Regions from separate parts of the Allobosea sp. 124 genome, predicted to be linked through region 2. Evidence: riboswitches for the same ligand, from Rfam matches in the RefSeq annotation. Region 2 holds a riboswitch; each other region holds the start of a gene.
The links. A riboswitch is a leader RNA that binds a small molecule or an ion and turns the genes downstream of it on or off. The one in region 2 is predicted to bind thiamine pyrophosphate.

Region 1 (3,268 bases), 2.6 Mb from region 2:
CACCCCTGCGGCTCCGTCAGCAGCGGCACGGAGACCTGCACGCTCTCGCCCCAGGCGGCGAAGTCCAGCACCCGCCACTCGACCTCCGCAGCCGAGAGTCCCGGCAGGTGCCCGGCGAACTCGGTCACGGCCTCAGCCCCTCGCCGCCTTCAGGAATTCCTCGACGGCGAGCGAGCATCCTCTGGAATCGGCGCCGTCGACCCGACCGAACAGCCTGAAGCCGCCCTCGACCATGACGCCGGCATCCTCGGTCAGGATTGCCGAGACGCAGTTGAAATGGGCGAGGTCGTGATGCACCAGCACGCCGGTCGTGCCTTCCGGCAGGTCTCGCCCCGTCACCGGGTCGACAACCCGGCTGCGGATCCAGTGCGGCCCGGACTTGACCGGCGGGCAGGCGGCATTGCCGTCGTCGTAGAACTGCGTGCTGAGCTCGGTCATCCCATACATATTGATGCAGCGGCTGCGCGGCACGCCGAGCACGGCTGAGAGCGCATCGTAGAAGGCATCGGCACCCATCTCGCGCGACTGGCCTTTGAAGCCGCCGGTGTCGAGGATGCGGCTGCCCTCGGGCAACACGAAGCGCCGCCCCTGTGCCGCCAGCGCATCGAGCAGGTGCACGAAGCTGTAGCTCGCGCCGAGCAGCGCGTAGGGCTGGCCGGCAGCTTCCGCCCGTTCCAGCGCCGCGGTCAGCCGCGGCAGATCGAGACCGTCCGCCCCGATGAATCCCGCGCTACCGGGGGCTCCGCAGTCGCGCTTCGCCAGCGAAAGATAATGCGCCAGCGACGAGTTCGGCATCGCCTGCTCGTCGGGAAACAGGATGCCCATCTCGATCCGCGCGAGACCCTGCATGAAGCGCTGGCGGAAATTCACCAGCATCGAGCGGTCATAGACGGAGAGCGTCGGATGGTAGCTGCGGCCCTTGACCCCGCCCTGCGTGGTACCGCTGGTCATGAAGATGCGTTCTGCCGCCTCCGGCGGGCAACAGCTCAGCGTCAGGTCCTTGAAGGCGGTGATCGGCACGGCGGGAATATCGCGCCAGTTCCGGACGGTCAGCGTGGTGCGGCCGCGCTGGATGGCGAAGCGGCGATAGGGCTGGTTATGCGCGAACTGATAGGCGAAGACCGCCAGCGCCATCCGCTCGAACGCGGCTTCGGATGCCTCGTCCCGGTCGATGAAGGCCAGCAGGGCCTCGATGATCTCAGCTTCGGTCACGTCCAGCCACGCCTTCCCGCCAGCCACACGACCAGGCGGGATGCCTTGCATGGGACCGAAAATCCGACCAGCGGCGCGAGCTTGGAAACGGGGCGGCTTTCCGCCCGATGTCCCGCATCCCTACGCCGGTATGAACCGGATCAGGTTCGGAGGGTCACCGCGTTGCCCGGATTGATCCGGACCGGCGGAATCTCAGCCTCCTAGCGAGGCCCCCCTGGGAACAGCCGGAAGCATGACGGCGCGCTCGCGGCGATGTCAAGGACGCTGCCCGGTCCGGCAAGCCGACGACGCCATCGCACGTCGCACGACCCGGCCGGCAGAAGCTGCCTTCAGGACACGCCGAGCGTTGCCTCGCAGAACATCAACGAGAAAGAGAATCCGGCTGGACATGCGAAGCGGGAACCTCGTCCTCCCGATGCCGCCACAGCTTTTATGGGTGCATCGGATCGCTCCTGCTGGCACGCCCGGCTCCCTTCGGGCGCTTTTAGCATCGCATCGCTACACGGCGCCGACAGCCTGAGACGACCGCCTGATCACCAGCTCCACCGGCAGCATCGTCTCGGCATCGACTCGGTCGCCCTGCACGAGCGCCATCAACGTCCTGGCCGCGAGATGACCGATGCGGCCCGTCGGCACATGGACCGTCGTCAGCGAGGGCGAGACATGTGCCGACATATCCAGGCCGTCGATGCCGACGACGCTGAGGTCGCGCGGGACCGTCATGCCGCGCGCATGCGCCTCTTCGAGGCAGCCGATCGCGAACAGGTCGATGCCGCCGATCAACGCCGTCGGCTTGTCCTCCAGCTCCAGCAGCATGGCGCAGCCGGCCCGCCCTCCGGCGAGGGTCAGTGCCTGCTCGACGACCAATGGGTCGGGCAAGGACAGTCCCGCTTCCGTCAGGGCGGCGCGCGCGCCGGCCAGCCGGGCCCTCTGGCGGTCGTTGAACTGCAGATGGCCGGTGATCATGCCGATGCGCCGATGCCCGAGCCTGATCAGATGCTCCGCCGCGAGGCGTCCGGCGAGGGCATTGTCGATCGTGATCGCGGTGAAATGACCGTCGCCGCACCAGGTGAGCACGACAGGAAGCCCCGACGCGTCGAGCAAGGCCGTCGTCTCCGGCGCACGCTCGGCCCCCACCAGCATGAGCCCGTCCACGCCGCGGCCGAGCAGCGCCCGGACGGCCTGCGTCTCGGCTGCAGGACTTGCTTCATGCGAGGCCACGAGCAGCAGATAGCCCGCCTGCGCCAATGTCGCCTGCATCGCTTGCAGGGCTCGCGCAAAGATGGCGCTGTCCAGTGTCGGAACGATCGCACCGATCGTCATCGACCGCCCCGAGGCCAGGGCCCGCGCCGCGCCATCAGGCAGATAGCCCAGACGCTGCGCACTGGCCCTGACCTTCGCCAGCGTGTCAGGCGAGAGCAGGTCCGGCTGCGCGATCGCCCGCGAGACGGTCGCGGGCGAAACGCCGGCATCGCGCGCAACGTCGCTCAGCTTGACGCGCCCTCCGCTCACCCTCGACCTCCCTGAAATTTATTTCATCCAAAATAAGACGAATACAACACCATCTGCAAGGAAAATGGACATCGATCAGCAAATCGATAGAGAGATTGACATCCATCGCACGATCTGAAAACCTACGATGAAAGCGCTTTCACTCAAGAAGAGCGCATTGAGGAACGCCATGATCGGAAGACGGCGATGGGTCAGCCTTGGCTCGGTAGCGGCTGCGCTGCTGCTGTGGTTCATGCTGACGACCGCAACGGGCATCGTCTCTCCCGGCCGCTTCCCCTCGCCTGTCGACTTCTGGCAGTCGTTGAGCCAGATCGCGACGCGCGGCTATGCCGGCGGCGGGCTCGCCGGCCACGCGCTTCAGAGCGTCAAGCTGGTCGTGATGGGCTTCCTCGTGGCGATCGCCACCGGCGTGCCGCTCGGCCTCTGGATGGGGTGGGACCGGCGGGCCGAGGCCGCGATCAATCCGATCTTCCTGATCATCCGCCCGATCCCGCCGCTGGCCTGGATCCCGCTCGCCATCCTCTGGCTCGGCCTCGGCGACGGC
Region 2 (3,268 bases):
TTTCAGTCGCATGCTCTACCAACTGAGCTATCTGGGCGCCGGGGAAGCGTGAAGCCGCATCCCTGTTGGTGGGCGGGGTATAGTCGGTGGCGCTCGGGCTGTCCAGTCGCTTTGACGGCTTTGCGACAGCACCTGCGCCGCCATCGCGCCGCGGCCGGGAGGCGGATGCGGAAACACGCGGGAATGTCCATTCGACGGCTTGTCAAAGCGAGCGGCAATCGGGCATAGAGCGTCTAACGGAGACGTGGCCGAGAGGCTGAAGGCACTCGTTTGCTAAATGAGCATACCCCACAAGGGTATCGAGGGTTCGAATCCCTCCGTCTCCGCCACTTCCCTGATTGATCGTTTCGAACCACCAGAAGCGCCGCGCCCGCCATCTGCCCTTGCCGCGCATTGGGCTTTGCCAGCCGTCCTCCATCGCCGTTGAAGCGGCCGGCATCCTGTGGTCGAACTCTTGGCAACACGCCGTCGCAGCCAATTCACGCGGCGAGCGGAGGCCGGGAGGACCATTATGCGCATCGCCAGTATCGAACCCTTCATCCTGCATATCCCCGTCACGGGCGGGTCGATCTCCGATTCGACGCACCGCATCAGCCATTGGGGCGTGGTCGGCACGAAGATCGTCACTGAGGACGGGCTGGAAGGCTATGGCTTCACTGGCACCCATGCCGATCTGCCCTCCGACCGGCTGATCACCGCCTGCATCCGCGACTGCTACGCCCCGCTGCTGATCGGCGAGGATGCGGCCGAGACGAATCGGCTCTGGCTCAAGCTCGCCCGTCACCCGGCGCTGCAATGGGTCGGCCGCGCCGGCATCACCCAGCTCGCTCTTGCGGCCGTCGATGTCGCGCTCTGGGATCTCAAGGCAAAGCAGGCCGGCGTGCCGCTCTGGCATCTGCTCGGCGGCGCCAGCAAGCCCCGGCTCGAAGCCTACAACACCGATATCGGCTGGCTCTCGATTCCCAAGGACCAACTCGTCGACTGCTGCCGCAAGGCGGTCGAACGCGACGGCTTCCACCGCATCAAGGTCAAGGTCGGCTACGCCGACCCCGGCATCGATATCGGCCGGCTCGAGGCGGTGCGGCAGGCGGTCGGCTCCCATGTCACCCTCGCCATCGACGGCAACGGCAAATGGGACCTGCCGACCTGCAAGCGCTTCTGCGCCCGCGCCGAGCCGCTCGACATCTTCTGGTTCGAGGAGCCGCTCTGGTATGACGATGTCGGCTCGCATGCGGCGCTCGCCCGCTCGACCTCGATCCCCGTCGCGCTTGGCGAGCAGCTCTATTCGCTCGACGCCTTCCGCGCCTTCATCGCGGCCGATGCGATCCATTTCGTCCAGCCCGATGTGACCCGGCTCGGCGGCATCACCGAATACATCCAGGTCGCGGACCTGGCGCTTGCCAGCCGCCTGCCGGTCGCGCCCCATGCCGGCGAGATGAGTCAGGTCCATGTCCATCTCGCCTATTGGCATCAGGCGACGCCGGTCCTCGAATACATTCCCTGGATCAAGGACGCCTTCGAGGAGCCGGCCGATGTCGTCGATGGCTGTTTCCTGAAGCCCCAGAAGCCCGGCGCGGGCACGACGCCGACCGCGGAGGCCATCGCACGCTTCGCCAGGCCGCTGGCCTGACGGCTTGCCCCGTCGGGCTCGGGGCCCTAAACTGCCACTCATCCGTTGGGGTGCCGCGAGGCTGAGAGGTGCTGATGCACCAACCCATCGAACCTGATCCGGGTAATGCCGGCGAAGGGAACGGTCATCGGCTCGTCGCTCGCCTCGTCACGCCATGACCGTTGCCTTCCCGGGAAGGGGAACGGCATGGCGAAGACGCATCCACGTCTGGACAGACCCGTCCATGTCGGCATCGTCGGTGCGGGCGTCGTCGGCCTCGCCTGCGCGGTGGAACTGCTCGGCAGGGGCGCCACGGTCGAGATGCATGAGCGCGGCGCCTTCGCGGGCGAGCGGGCCTGCTCCTGGCATGCGGGCGGCATGCTCGCGCCGTGGTGCGAGGGCGAGAGCGCCGAGGAACCCGTGATCCGCCTGGGCCAGGAAGCCGCAGCGTGGTGGGCGCGCCATGTCGGCGGTGTCGTCCGCAACGGCACGCTCGTGCTGGCGCCGAGCCGCGACCGCAGCGAGCTCAGGCGTTTCGGGCAGCGCACCTCCCATTTCGTCGAGCTGGACGGGGAGGGGATCGCGGCGCTCGAACCCGATCTCGCCGGGCGCTTCGGCAAGGGGCTGTTCTTCGACGGCGAGGCGCATCTCGATCCGCGCCTGGCACTCGCCGGCCTGGCCGACAAGGTCAGGGCGCTGGGCGGTCGCATCCATTTCGGCAGCGAGGTGGCGGCCGGCGACATCGCCGCCGAAACCGTGCTCGACTGCCGCGGCCTTTCGGCTCGCGATGCTTTGTCCGATCTGCGCGGCGTCAAGGGCGAGATGCTGCTGCTGAAGAGCCGCGACATTGCGCTGTCGCGCCCGGTCCGGCTGCTGCATCCGCGTATTCCGCTCTATGTTGTCCCGCGCGCCGACGGGCTCTTCATGGTCGGCGCGACCATGATCGAAAGCGGTGAGCGCGGCCGCATCTCGGCCCGCTCGATGCTGGAACTGCTCGGCGCGGGCTATGCGCTGCATCCCGCCTTCGGCGAGGCCGAGCTGGTCGAGATCGGCGTCGATGCCCGCCCGGCCTTTCCCGACAACCTGCCGCGGCTGACGCGCCGGGGCCGGGTGCTCCATGTCAACGGGTTCTACCGCCACGGCTTCCTCCTCAGCCCCGCCATGGCGCGGCTGGCGGCCGAGGCCGTGCTCGATCCAGCCGCCATTCCGGAGATGTTGCATGACGCTGCTGCTTAACGGGCAACCCCGGGAGATAGCCGCCGCGACGCTGGCGGAGGCGCTGGCCGAACTCGGCTACGCCGGCAAGGTCGTCGCCACGGCGGTGAACGGCGATTTCGTCGCGGCCCGCCAGCGCGAGGCGCTCAGGCTGGCCGAGGGCGACCGTATCGAGGTTCTCGCACCGATGCAGGGCGGCTGAAATGCAGGGGGCTGAGATGCAAAGGTCCGAGATGAACGACTTCTATGGTTTCGAACCGAAGAACCGGCTCTTCCTCGGCACGGCGCGTTATCCTTCGCCGGCGATCCTCGCCGAGGCGGTCAGGCTGTCCGGCGTCGAAGTCGTCACCGTCTCGCTGCGCCGCGAGGCGGGCGAGGGCGGTGCCGGCCAGGCCTTCTGGTCGCTGATCCGCGAACTCGGCGTCCGGGTACTGCCCAACACCG
Region 3 (3,268 bases), 1.5 Mb from region 2:
TGATCAGGATTGCGCCGGCGCCGGCCGCGACGGCTGCGACCTCGTCGGGATGGCTCGCCATCGAGGGAACGGCCCCGAAGGCGAGCAGCATATTGGCGGTGACGTTCTGCGCCACCGTGTTGGTGAGGCAGTGGATGCGCGGGCGGCGCTCTGCCACCCGCGCGAGGATCGACGCCACCATGGCGGCGTCGAGCTGGTCATTCATAATGCTCATTGCGCGGCAGGTAGATAGAGGCTGCCGCCCTTGTCGAGGAATTCCTGCGACTTGGCCGCCATGCCTTCGGATGCCATCGCTTCGAGACTGGCGCGCTCGTTGTCGCTCATCGCCAATACCTCGGCCCGCAGATCCTGCGTGATCTTCATCGAGCAGAATTTCGGCCCGCACATCGAGCAGAAATGCGCGACCTTATGGGCGTCCTTCGGGAGGGTTTCGTCGTGGTAGCTGCGCGCCGTGTCGGGGTCGAGCGCCAGGTTGAACTGGTCCTCCCAACGGAAATCGAAGCGCGCGCGGGAGACCGCGTCGTCCCTGATCTTCGCCGCCGGATGGCCCTTGGCGAGGTCGGCGGCATGCGCCGCGATGCGGTAGGTGATGACGCCGGTCTTGACGTCGTCGCGGTTCGGCAGGCCGAGATGCTCCTTCGGCGTGACGTAGCAGAGCATGGCGCAGCCATACCAGCCGATCATCGCCGCCCCGATGCCGGAGGTGATGTGGTCGTAGCCCGGCGCGATGTCGGTCGTCAGCGGTCCGAGCGTGTAGAACGGCGCCTCGCCGCATTCGCGGAGCTGCTTGTCCATGTTCTCCTTGATCTTGTGCATCGGCACATGGCCGGGGCCCTCGATCATGACCTGGCAGCCTTTTTCCCAGGCGATGGTGGTGAGCTCCCCCAAGGTCTCCAGCTCGGCGAACTGGGCGCGATCATTGGCATCGGCGATCGAGCCCGGACGCAGACCGTCGCCGAGCGAGAACGAGACGTCGTATTTCCGCATGATCTCGCAGATCTCGTCGAAGCGCTCGTAGAGGAAGCTCTCCTTGTGATGAGCCAGGCACCAGCGCGCCATGATCGAGCCGCCGCGCGAGACGATGCCGGTCACGCGCGAAGCGGTGAGCGGAACGTAAGGCAGCCTGACGCCGGCATGGATGGTGAAATAGTCGACGCCCTGCTCGGCCTGTTCGATCAGCGTGTCCTTGAACACCTCCCAGTCGAGCTTCACAGGATCGCCACCGACCTTTTCCAGCGCCTGATAGATCGGCACGGTGCCGATCGGCACCGGCGAGTTGCGCAGAATCCAGGAGCGGATGTTGTGGATGTTGCGGCCGGTCGAGAGGTCCATGACGGTGTCGGCGCCCCAGCGGATCGCCCAGACCAGCTTCTCGACCTCTTCGGCCGCGCCCGATGTCACGGCCGAATTGCCGATATTGGCGTTGATCTTGACCAGGAAGTTGCGGCCGATCGCCATCGGCTCCAGCTCGGGATGGTTGATGTTGGCCGGGATGATGGCCCGCCCGCGCGCGATCTCCGAGCGGACGAATTCGGGTGTCACGAAGTCCGGCACGCTGGCACCGAAGCTCTCGCCGTCGGCATGGCGCTCGCGGGCACCCTCCAGCATCGCGGCGCGACCAAGGTTCTCGCGATGCGCGACATAGATCATCTCGGGCGTGACGATGCCGGCCCTGGCGAATTCGTACTGCGTCGCCATCTGGCCATTGCGCGCGGTCAGCACCGGGCGCTCAGCCGGGCATGCCGGGACCATCTGGTCCGGCGAGATGTTGCCGTTGTCGGCCGCCGTCACCGCGCGGCCCGGCACGGTCTCGAAGCCTCGACGGCTGAGCCAGTCGCGCCTGATCTGGGGCAGGCCGGCATTCAGGTCGACCGCCGCATCCGTCTCGGTGAAGGGACCCGAGGGATCGTAGATGCGCACGGCCGGTTCGGTGTCGGTGGTGAGCTGCACCTCGCGAAACGGCACCTGGATCGAGGCGTCCTCGGGTGTCGGCACGTAGATTTTGCGCGAGCCGATGATTGGCCCGGTGGTAACGCCGGTCGGCGCGCCGAACTTGCGGGCGGCTTCGGCACTGCGTTTCGGTGGGGTGATATGGGTGTTCATGGGGATCTCCGCCTTGGTCAAAGGGTCAGGAGATCCGGCGTCGAAGCGGTTCAAGCGCTGTGATGCGGGCATGGTTGTGACCATGCCGCGTTCCAGTCCCTCCGCCGGTATGACCCGGATCAGGTTCGATGGGTTCGGCCTTGCGGCCATCTCAGCTCTTGCGAGCACCCCTCGGAACGATCGCGAGGTTAGGCGGGCGGACGGATTCGCGCAACCGTCTCAGGCGCTGATATCGACGGACTGTCCCTGCCCGGCCGGGAGGGTGGCCTGCATCTGGTCAACACCCTGCTGAAGCAAGGTGACGACGGCCTGGTCCGATGCAGCCTGCTGGCGCAGCATTTCCGTCTGCAGGGCCTGCTGCGTGGAGCTGGCCTGCATCGCTGCGAAGCTTTGCGCGATGGCAAGGGAATCACTCATGGATATGCGCCTCCTGCCCCAGCCATAGACGCCGAAGCTTGAGCGATGGTGAATCAAGACCGGCAAAACCTGCCTTGCCCAAGCCTGCCTTGTCCCTGCGTCTGCCGGAGCCGCAGATCAGGGCGCGATGATCGAACGCACCGGGCGCGGCATGGGCAGATCGCGATCCGCGCGCGGCGCGACCTGGGCCTGCTGGCGGTGACCGGAGCGCCCGGGATCGGCCGCGCGTTCCCGCGCGACGATGTCGGCATCGACCACCGACGGCTGCGGCGCCAGCGGGACGCCCGGGGCCCGCTGACGGGCACCCGGCTGCGACGACGCCTCCGGCTGGGCCGGCTGCGCCATGACTGAAGGGACGAAAACCGCGACCATCAGAAGGCCGCCGATCAGAGTGATCCGAGCGCGCATCGCAATGCTCCCTGTGCCCCCGCCCCTGGCCCTGGCCCTGAAGGAGCCTGTTTTACGCCAAACGGCGAGCATGGCGTTCGGGTTCCCACATGCGCATCAAAAAGGCCGCCTTCCGGCGGCCTTTTTCCGATGTCTTCGGGATTCTCCGCGATCAGCCGCCCTGCCCTGCCAGCAGCGGCGTGATGCGACGGAGCGTGACGCGGCGGTTCTGACGCTCCGCCTCCTGCGTCGCGACCTTGAGATACTGCTCGCCATAGCCCTGCGTCGTCAGGTTCTCCGGCGGCACGCCGAAATCCTTGGTCAGAATCTCGGCGACCGACTGGGCCCGGCGGTCAGACAG

Region 1: it holds a riboswitch for thiamine pyrophosphate, as region 2 does, so the genes downstream of both, C8D03_RS12450 (LuxE/PaaK family acyltransferase) here and thiO (glycine oxidase ThiO) in region 2, are expected to answer to the same signal.
Region 3: it holds a riboswitch for thiamine pyrophosphate, as region 2 does, so the genes downstream of both, thiC (phosphomethylpyrimidine synthase ThiC) here and thiO (glycine oxidase ThiO) in region 2, are expected to answer to the same signal.

The regions. Positions count from the first base shown of each region.
Region 1 covers NZ_PZZM01000001.1:2,622,189-2,625,456, reverse strand. Annotated here, with positions in the region: gene C8D03_RS12455 (acyl-CoA reductase) at 1-128, opposite strand, end outside; gene C8D03_RS12450 (LuxE/PaaK family acyltransferase) at 133-1,212, opposite strand; TPP riboswitch at 1,310-1,438, opposite strand; gene C8D03_RS12445 (LacI family DNA-binding transcriptional regulator) at 1,711-2,724, opposite strand; gene C8D03_RS12440 (ABC transporter permease) at 2,894-3,268, shown strand, end outside.
Region 2 covers NZ_PZZM01000001.1:53,754-57,021, reverse strand. Annotated here, with positions in the region: tRNA gene C8D03_RS00285 (tRNA-Phe) at 1-37, opposite strand, end outside; tRNA gene C8D03_RS00280 (tRNA-Ser) at 239-329, shown strand; gene C8D03_RS00275 (mandelate racemase/muconate lactonizing enzyme family protein) at 512-1,630, shown strand; TPP riboswitch at 1,667-1,767, shown strand; gene thiO (glycine oxidase ThiO) at 1,817-2,845, shown strand; gene thiS (sulfur carrier protein ThiS) at 2,829-3,026, shown strand; gene C8D03_RS00260 (thiazole synthase) at 3,058-3,268, shown strand, end outside.
Region 3 covers NZ_PZZM01000001.1:1,534,816-1,538,083, forward strand. Annotated here, with positions in the region: gene C8D03_RS07175 (hydroxyethylthiazole kinase) at 1-205, opposite strand, end outside; gene thiC (phosphomethylpyrimidine synthase ThiC) at 211-2,103, opposite strand; TPP riboswitch at 2,182-2,285, opposite strand; gene C8D03_RS07185 (hypothetical protein) at 2,323-2,520, opposite strand; gene C8D03_RS07190 (hypothetical protein) at 2,638-2,928, opposite strand; gene C8D03_RS26750 (OmpA family protein) at 3,080-3,268, opposite strand, start outside.